One region of the Exiguobacterium sp. N4-1P genome, then DNA from elsewhere that is predicted to be linked to it. Evidence: riboswitches for the same ligand, from Rfam matches in the RefSeq annotation. Region 1 holds a riboswitch; each other region holds the start of a gene.

Region 1 (3,144 bases):
TTGCTTTTACAACCACATGTTTCTCAATATCAGCGTAATGACCTGGGAGAGAAATGCTAACCACTCACTTCGATCTTCATTTTTATGAAATCAATTTGAAATAGCATTCGATGCACCGTCTTGATCCGGAACGATTCGTTCCACTCCTTTCTTCATTACCTTTTGAGGGCTATACCAAATTCAAGGGGGAAATGAACATGTCAGTAACATTAAAAGTAGAAGAACGCGAAGTACGCCCACGCTCACTTAGAAAGCAATTACGTCATGAAGGAAAAGCTCTTGGTGTCGTGTATGGTTACAAAGTGGAAAGTACACCGATTGCCTTTGACGAAAAAGCATTGATCAAAGTCGTTCGCGAACATGGTGAGAATGCACTTGTTGCACTTCAAATCGGTGGTAAAAAAGTCAACACACTGATCAACAAACTCGATATGGATATCTTCACACCAACAATCAAGCACGTTGAATTCATCGCTGTTAAAATGGATGAAGAAACAGAAGTCGAAACAGATATCGTCCTCGTCGGCGAAGCGGCTGGTGCAAAACTTGGTGGATATCTTTCACAAACACTCTTTAAAGTAACAGTTGCAGCTACACCAGATAAATTACCGGAACGCGTCGAAGTCGATGTGACAAATCTTAACCTCGGTGATTCTCTATCGGTTTCGGATTTGCCGGAAGAAAAAGAATACCGTATCGTTACGGAAGGTGACATTCAAGTCGTTGCCGTCGTCGAATCGACACTTGAAGCGGATCTCGAAGAAGCAGATGCTGAAGAACCAGCTGAAGCGACAGAAGAAGTTTCTACTGAAGAACAAACGGAAGAAAAAGAATAATTTTTCTTACCCTCCCCTCGCGGAGGGTTTTTATCTGTATTGACAACTGTCGGTAGAGTCGGTACAGTAAATAGCGTACACACTATATGCACATCCACTAGGGGAGCCCATTGGCTGAGACGATTCACTTCGGACCCTTTGAACCTGATCTAGTTCATACTAGCGTAGGAAAGTGGAGCGGTAATTCGTTCAATTTTTCTGCATGTTTGCAGATTCAGCGACCGCTCTCTTTCATAGAGGGCGGTCTTTTTGTTTGTCTGGTGGTTGTGCCAAAGGGAGATAGGAACATGAACAGTTGGAAAATGAAAGAAATCATTGTCATGATGATGTTGTCGGTTGCTTGCGGGGTACTCTACTTAGGGTGGTCGACATTGTGGTTACCGATTTCCGCGATCTTCGGACCGGTCGGATCGAACTGGATGTTCGGGATTTGGGTCATCGCGAGTCCGCTTGTCGCCTACATCATTCAAAAGCCCGGGGCAGCACTGATTGCAGAAGTCGTCGCCGCGGCTGTCGAATTATTCACGGGGAGTCACTTCGGATTATCGGCCTTATTGATTGGTTTCGCTCAAGGAATCGGTGCCGAAATCGCTTTTGCCCTCTTCGGATACCGGAAGTTCAACACAATGACGTTAGTTCTATCCGGAATGTTCGCCGCAATCGGTAGTATGGTCTATAGTCTTGTCGTCAATGGTTTCGCCTACTATACGACGACGACACTTCTGTTGACGTTTTCCCTTCAACTCGTCAGCGGTGCATTGCTCGGTGGATTACTTGCGAAAGTCATCGTCGATGCGCTCGTCAAGACAGGGACGTTGAACGGTTATGCGATCGGGCGTAAGCGGCGGAAGCCGGATGCAGCATGATTCATTGTAACGACTTGTCTGTCCGCTATCCGGGGCAACATGACAACGTCCTGCACAAGGTGACGGTGACGCTACACGAAGGGGAAACGACGTTGCTCGTCGGACCGAGCGGCAGTGGGAAAACGACGTTTTTACATGTTCTCGCCGGTTTATTACCTGACGCGATCGAAGCCGATGTCAGCGGCCACTGCAAAACGAATGGGACGGTCGGAATCCTTTTTCAAAATCCGGACGACCAGTTCTGCATGCAGACCGTCGGAGCGGAAGTTGCCTTTAGTCTTGAAAATCGCTCAGTCGACCGCAGTCAGATGGATGACCGGGTTGACGCCGTACTGGCACGTGTCGGCCTTGATGTGCCGCTGACGACACCGATTATGCAACTGTCAGGAGGGATGAAACAACGACTCGCCCTCGCCTGCGTCCTAGCCCTTGAGCCGGATATTCTATTGCTTGACGAACCGACGGCGCAACTCGATCCGGCAGGACATCGGGTTTTGATGCAGCTGATTGAGGAACTCCATCACGACCGGACGTTGACGCTCGTTCTGATTGAACATCAGCTTGACCGCTGTGTGACGTTCAGTGACCGGGTGCTCGTCTTCGATCACGGTGGAACGATTTTACGTGATGGTCCGCCGCTTGATGTCTTCGGTCAGCATCGCGCTGAACTCGAACGACGCGGCATTGCAACACCGCTCCTCTACCCGTATGAACTGGAAACCGTGCCCCCCGCTTCTTCCCAGGCGGGGCGGTTACGAAAAGTGACTAACAACCGTCCTCCGGTTCGGCACGACACGACGTTCGCGCTGACGCGCACCGCGTTAGGACGCCGTAAGCAAGTGATTGTCGATAACCTGTCGCTTGCAACACACGCCGGAGAATGGATCATGGTCGTCGGATCGAACGGTGCCGGGAAAAGCACGTTGCTCGAAACACTGGCGAAATTGATTCCGGCGCAAGGCGGTACGGTCCGCTTGTTCGAAAAAGAACTGCGGACATGGAAAAGTCGGAGCTATTACCGACACGTCGGATTCGTCTTTCAACAGCCAGAGCTCCAATTTCTCAAGCAGACGGTCGAAGACGAGCTCGTAATCAGCATGGATGCACCGACGCCGGAGCGGATTGAAACGGCGTTGCAATCCTACCGGTTAACCCATGTCGCCCGTCAGTCGCCCCTCGCCCTGAGCATGGGTCAAAAGCGACGGCTCAGCGTCGCAACGATGTTGTTAGAACCAAAAGACGTCCTGTTACTCGATGAACCGACGTTCGGTCAAGATGCCGAGACGACAAGTCAACTCATCGAGATGTTCGAGCAGGCGCGATTAAACGGGACGACGCTGATCATGGTGACGCATGACATGGAGCTGGTCCACCAGTATGCCGACCGGGTCCTCGTCCTTGGTGACGGGCGACTTCAGTTCGACGGCACACCGGACACTTTG
Region 2 (3,144 bases), on a different contig from region 1:
CGACGCGTGAACATGCAGTGGTTCAAAGTACCGGAAAAGATTTTCTTTGAAAAAAATTCAGTCCAATACTTGAAATCGATTCAAGATGTCTCACGTGCGTTGATCGTCACCGATCAAGCGATGGTCGAGTTCGGCTACGCGGATAAAGTCATCCGCAACTTACCGGCAGGCGTCAGCTACCGGATCTTCGACCAAGTCGAACCGGATCCATCGGTTGCAACGGTTCAGACAGGAGCGCAAGCGATGCGCGACTTCAAACCGGACTTGATCATCGCCCTCGGTGGCGGATCAGCGATGGATGCAGCGAAAGGCATGTGGCTCTTCTACGAGCAACCGAACGAAACGTTCTCGAACTTACGTCAAAAGTTCCTCGATATCCGGAAACGGGCCTATAAATTCCCGGCGCTCGGTAACAAAGCGAAGTTCGTCGCGATTCCGACGACGTCCGGAACAGGATCTGAAGTCACACCGTTTACCGTCATCACGGACAAAGAGAAAAACGTCAAGTATCCGATTGCTGACTATGCATTAACACCAGATGTCGCAATCATCGATCCGGAATTCGTCATGACGGTCCCGGCATCAATCACGGCGGACACCGGAATGGACGTCTTGACACATGCGACAGAAGCCTTCGTCTCCGTCCTCGCGAACGACTATACGGACGGACTGGCGCTAAAAGCGATCAAGATGATCTTCGACTACTTGCCACGCGCTTATGCGAATGGTGACGATGCCGAAGCACGCGAAAAAGTTCACAATGCGTCAACGATGGCCGGAATGGCGTTTGCCAATGCCTTCCTCGGGATTAACCATTCGATCGCGCACAAAATCGGTGGGGAGTTCCACACGCCACACGGTCGCACGAATGCGATTCTGATGCCACACGTCATCCGCTACAATGCAGCGAAACCGACGAAACTCGCTTCGTTCCCGAAATATGAATCATTCATCGCTGATGAACGGTACGCAGAAATCGCGCGTTATCTCGGACTACCGGCAGCGACGACGGAACAAGGTGTCGAGTCACTAATCCAAGCGATCACAGAACTCGGACAACAGTTGAACATCAAAATGTCATTCAAAGCCCAAGGCATCAAAAAAGCCGACTTTGAAGCAAAACTCGACAAGATGGCCGTCGATGCATTCGAAGATCAATGTACGACAGCGAATCCAAAAATGCCGCTCGTGACGGAACTTCGGAACATCATGGAGCTTGCGTACGAAGGCGTATAACAGAGAAAAAAATCATGGCAATTCAAAAGAGCCTTGCTTCCGGTCGACGGAGGCAAGGCTTTCGTTTGTAATCAGAAGAGACACCGATAAAACTGTCTTGTCATTATTGACAGATATTTCTAAGACCGCTAAAGTGAAGGTAACTTGAATAGAATCACTAGGGGTGTTGCTAAACTGAGATGAGTAGATACTCAAACCCTTTGAACCTGAACTAGTTCGTACTAGCGTAGGGAAGTGTAGACTCTAATAAACCAGCGAAGACCAGTCTGTCGGTTTTTTGCTATGTGATTATTTAGACGTGCGCAACTTTCCTTTTGGAGAGTTGCGCTTTTTTTGTTTACGACTTCGCTATTTAAGTTGCAAAAGACGATGAAGGAGTGGAAGACAGTGAACAGAACGGTAGTAGTGACGGGAAGCAGTCGGGGACTTGGCGCGACGATTGCAAGAGTATTGGTGAACAATGGGTTTAAAGTTGTGATTAATTATTATAAGAGCAAGGATGCGGCAGAGGAACTCGTAAATGAGCTCGGTGCAGAACATGCCATTGCCCTGTATGCGGATGTCACGAAGCGAGAAGACGTCGAGACATTGATGCAGTCAGCGACAGCTCATTACGGACAAATCGATGTCGTGATCAATAATGCCTTAGTCGATTTTAAGTTCGATCCGCGCGCTCAAAAATCATTCATCGATTTGGAATGGGAAGATTATCAAAAACAGTTGGATGGCACGTTGAAAGCAGCGTTCCACGTCGTGCAAAGTGTCCTGCCGCAGTTCATTGAACGAAATAGCGGCACCATCATCAGCATCGGCACGAATCTGTATCAAAACCCGGTAGTTCCCTATCACGAATATACAACGGCAAAAGCAGGGTTGATCGGCTTTACGCGTAATCTTGCATCAGAGCTAGGACAGTACGGCATAAACGTGAATGTCGTCTCCGGCGGCTTGTTAAAAGTGACAGATGCCAGCGCTGTGACGACCGCTGAAGTATTCGATTTAATTGCTCAATCAACTCCGTTAAAAAGAGTGACGACGCCGGAAGAGGTGGCGCAATTGGTCGCCTTTTTAGCGTCAGAAGCCGCCTCTGGCATTACCGGTCAAAATCTAACCGTAGATGGCGGATTGACGATGAACTGATGTCAGCGTTCAGGAGAAAGGAGTCAGGGAACTAGAGATGACGAAAACAAAGCAGTTAAACGTCGGTGTTTTATTGTACGGCTGTGGCCATCATCAAGCGGCATGGTTAATGCCGGATTCTGCGATTGAAGAAATCGGGGAGAGCGGTTATTATCAGCGATTGGCTCAACTAGCGGAAGCGGGTTGCCTGGATGCTGTATTTTTTGCTGACAATCAATCTTTTCCTGCTGCAAACGCAACTGAACTACCTGCCTTTTGGCTCGATCCTGTAATCAATTTAACCGCTATTTCTCAAGTAACCCATCATATCGGGTTAGTTTCAACGATATCGAGTACGTTTTCAAATCCGTATACAGCGGCGAGACAACTGTTAAGCCTTGATCACGTGACGAACGGGCGTGTCGGCTGGAACCTGGTGACGTCGATGACGGACTGGGAAGCGTTAAACCATAGTATGGATAGGCTCCCTGCAAGGGACGAACGGTATCAAAAGGCGGATGAATTTGCATCTGTAATGGAAAAATTATTTTTATCCTGGGATCGAGCTGATTTCCTTTCGAGCCGGACGGACAACCGGTTGATTGATCCTGAAAAGATTCAACCATTCCATCATAGCGGGACCTACTTCAACGTAAAAGGTCCTTCGTCTACACCGCGTAGTCCTCAAGGGAAGCCGGTGGCAATGCAGGCGGGTGCATCTGCCCAAGGGATTGCACTTGCATCGAAGCACGCGGATGCCGTCTATTCGGTGTCGTGGAATGTAAAGCA
Region 3 (3,144 bases), on a different contig from region 1:
GTGATTCCACCAATCCCGACGAGAGGAAGGGAAACAGCCCGGCGAATCGCCCGGAGTGTTTCGTTTGTCATCTGACTCGCATCGTCTTTTGTCGCCGTTGGATAGAGCGACCCTACGCCAAGATAAGTTGCCCCGTCTTGCTCTGCTTCGATTGCCTGTTCAACGGTGGAAACAGAAACCCCAATCGTGGCTTCCGGTAACAGCTTACGTGCTTCCTTCAAAGGGATGTCCTCTTGCCCGATATGCAGACCTGCACCGACGATTTGTGCGATATCAATCCGGTCATTGATGATGAGTGGGACGCCGTAACGAGACATCATTTTCTTCAAGTCACTCGCTTGTTCGAGAAATTCTTTCCCTTGCGCCTGCTTTTCACGAAGCTGGACCATCGTCGCGCCACCTTTTATTGCTGCTTCGACCGCATCAATCAAGGCAACGTCCGGGTGAAAGCGCCGATCTGTTACCGCATAAACCGTGTAATCATTCTCCACTGGTCAATACCCCTTTCAAACTTTCTTCTGTAGTCAAGCTGATTGCGTTGAACAACCCCATCCGGAAATCACCAAGTCCCGCTGCTTCATCTGCGACTTCACCCGCTTTTCCCATTAAATACGTCCCATAGGTCGCTGCTTCGAATGCATCATACCCTGCTCCAAGTAGGGTTCCGATGAGCGATGCCGTCATGCAACCTGTCCCTGTAATGTGTCCGAGTCGTGGCGTTCCTACGGTTAGTTTTACTTGTCGCTTGCCGTCTGTAATGAAATCAACCGGTCCCGTTACGACGAGAGTCGTCCCGAGCCGTCCAGCAAACTCATGGACGACTTGAAAATCTAATGTCTCTCCGGAAGCGACATCGACTCCTTTTGAACGTCCGACTTGACCGATGAGCGTCTTGATTTCAGAGACGTTCCCCTTAATGACCGTAAAATGAATTGCTTCGAGTAACTCTTTCGTGAATTGTGTCCGAAGTGTCGTCGCCCCCATTCCGACTGGATCTAAAATAATCGGTTTCTTCAATCGGTTAGCCGTTTGACCTGCCAACAATTGCGACGCTCGTGAAGCTGCGTTCAATGTCCCGATATTGATAACGACAGCATCTGCATGTCCAACCATTTCCTCGACTTCTAGGATATCTTCCGCCATGACAGGTGAACCCCCGAGCGCAAGGGTCATATTGGCACACTCATTAATCGTGACCGCATTCGTTAAATGATGAATTAATGGTTTTTTATCATGAATGGTTGTAAGCATCCGTTTCCCTCCAAATGTCATAAAAGTGATGTGTCGGTCCGATTCCGTTCCCTAAGGCAAATCCATGCCGGATTGCTTCAGTTACGTACCGTTTAGCATAAATCACGCTATCCTTCAGGGAATCTCCCAGCGCAAGACGTGCCGCAATCGCGGAAGACAATGTACATCCAGTACCATGTGTATGCTGGCGTTTTAATCGTGCCTCCTGAAACAGATGATGCCTCCCTTCCGTGTATAAAATATCCGAGGCATCCGTACTTTCAAGATGACCGCCTTTTAACAGGATAGCGATGTCTCGTTTTTGTGCGAATTCCGTCGTCGCCAGCTTCATTTCATCAATTGTCGAAATCGCTTGCCCTAACATGCGTTCCATTTCCGGAATATTCGGGGTCGTCAAGGTTGCAAGCGGCATCAAATGCTCCATTAATGCTTGTTCAGCATATTTCCTTAACAGCGCATGCCCCCCTTTTGCGACCATCACGGGGTCTAAGACGACTGGTCCCTGATAATGTTTCAAACATTTGGCAATGACTTGAATCGTTTTTTCATTCGAGACCATCCCAATTTTAACGGCATCTACACGAATATCGCTAAAAATCGAGTTCAACTGGGCTTCGACAAGCGTTGGTGATACATCTTCAACTGCTTGTACGCCTAACGTATTTTGCGCTGTGATAGCAGTAATTACACTCATACCGTAAACCCCAAGAGCAGAAAAAGTTTTTAAGTCGGCTTGAATTCCAGCTCCACCACTAGAGTCTGATCCAGCAATCGTCAGTACATGTTTCATCGATAGACCTCACTTTCTATGAGAGCACAAGGAGAAAGCGGAACGAAAAAAAGCGCCGTCCGCTGTAAAAAAGCAGACGACGCCATGAAAAACCAACGAGTGTGGTCACTTATTCATGTCTTCAATCTCAACTTTCCTACGCTGGTATTATCCAGATCAGGTGATAGGGTCGAAAACAGAATGGTTTTCCTCTCAGCCAGATTCCTCCAGCTCCCCTAGTTGCTCATGATTTAAATTTCTCTTTCACTGTAGCATAGCGCCATAAAAAAAACGAGCCGAAGCTCGTTTTTATAAGTATGCTAATGGATTAACTGTGTTAGCTGGTCCTGTCGCACTGTATTGGTAACCACCAATATGCAATTCAAAATGAAGATGTGCGCCCGTCGAGTTTCCCGTATTTCCGAGCGTACCGATTTGTTGCCCTTGCGAGACCGTTTGTCCAGCATGAACTGATAATGAATTCATATGCGCGTAAACTGTTGTATACACTTTCCCATTCAAGAAATGTGAAATCATCACGTGATTTCCGTACGGTCCACCGCTTCCTGCTGTGATGACCGTTCCTGAAGCTGCTGCGACGATTGATGATCCGACTGACCCTCTAAAGTCGACACCATTATGGAAAGTATACCCATTCGCACCACTCGCTGGTCCGAATCCTTGTGAAACACTTCCTGACGCAGGGCGAACGAACTGCGCCGAACCACTCGGAACACTAGCGACTGGCGTAGCACTTACGACCTTCTTAGACGTCCCGGCGTTGTTTTTTTCCGCCGCCTCCGCCGCCTTTTCCGCTGCCGCTTTTTCAGCTGCTGCCTTTTCCGCTGCTGCTTTAGCTGCTGCCTTTGCTGCCGCAATCGCACGTTCTTGCGCTTCTAATGTCGCTTGAAGTTCTTTCGCATTCAGAAGTTTTGTCGTAAATTTTGTTTTACCTTGACGTAATTTTTTTAAGGTTGCACTACGTGCTTTCATTTGCTGTTTGAGTTCCTTTTTTTGAACCAAAAGGGCTTCTTTTTCTTTCACTCGCTCTTCCTTTTTATCCACAAGCGTCGCTTTAGCATCAGCTAATTTTTTTTGCGTTTCAAGGTAAGCAGAAATCATCT

What was found. A riboswitch is a leader RNA that binds a small molecule or an ion and turns the genes downstream of it on or off. The one in region 1 is predicted to bind thiamine pyrophosphate.
Region 2: another riboswitch for thiamine pyrophosphate. It lies ahead of A0126_RS06135 (3-oxoacyl-ACP reductase); the one in region 1 lies ahead of A0126_RS18105 (ECF transporter S component).
Region 3: another riboswitch for thiamine pyrophosphate. It lies ahead of thiD (bifunctional hydroxymethylpyrimidine kinase/phosphomethylpyrimidine kinase); the one in region 1 lies ahead of A0126_RS18105 (ECF transporter S component).

Annotation. Positions count from the first base shown of each region.
Region 1 is NZ_CP022238.1:292,309-295,452, reverse strand. It holds gene A0126_RS18110 (50S ribosomal protein L25/general stress protein Ctc) at 198-836, shown strand; TPP riboswitch at 926-1,024, shown strand; gene A0126_RS18105 (ECF transporter S component) at 1,124-1,702, shown strand; gene A0126_RS18100 (ABC transporter ATP-binding protein) at 1,699-3,144, shown strand, end outside.
Region 2 is NZ_CP022236.1:1,207,386-1,210,529, forward strand. It holds gene adhE (bifunctional acetaldehyde-CoA/alcohol dehydrogenase) at 1-1,236, shown strand, start outside; TPP riboswitch at 1,386-1,486, shown strand; gene A0126_RS06135 (3-oxoacyl-ACP reductase) at 1,606-2,376, shown strand; gene A0126_RS06140 (LLM class flavin-dependent oxidoreductase) at 2,414-3,144, shown strand, end outside.
Region 3 is NZ_CP022236.1:521,495-524,638, reverse strand. It holds gene thiE (thiamine phosphate synthase) at 1-491, opposite strand, end outside; gene thiM (hydroxyethylthiazole kinase) at 481-1,251, opposite strand; gene thiD (bifunctional hydroxymethylpyrimidine kinase/phosphomethylpyrimidine kinase) at 1,232-2,041, opposite strand; TPP riboswitch at 2,158-2,268, opposite strand; gene A0126_RS02675 (murein hydrolase activator EnvC family protein) at 2,330-3,144, opposite strand, start outside.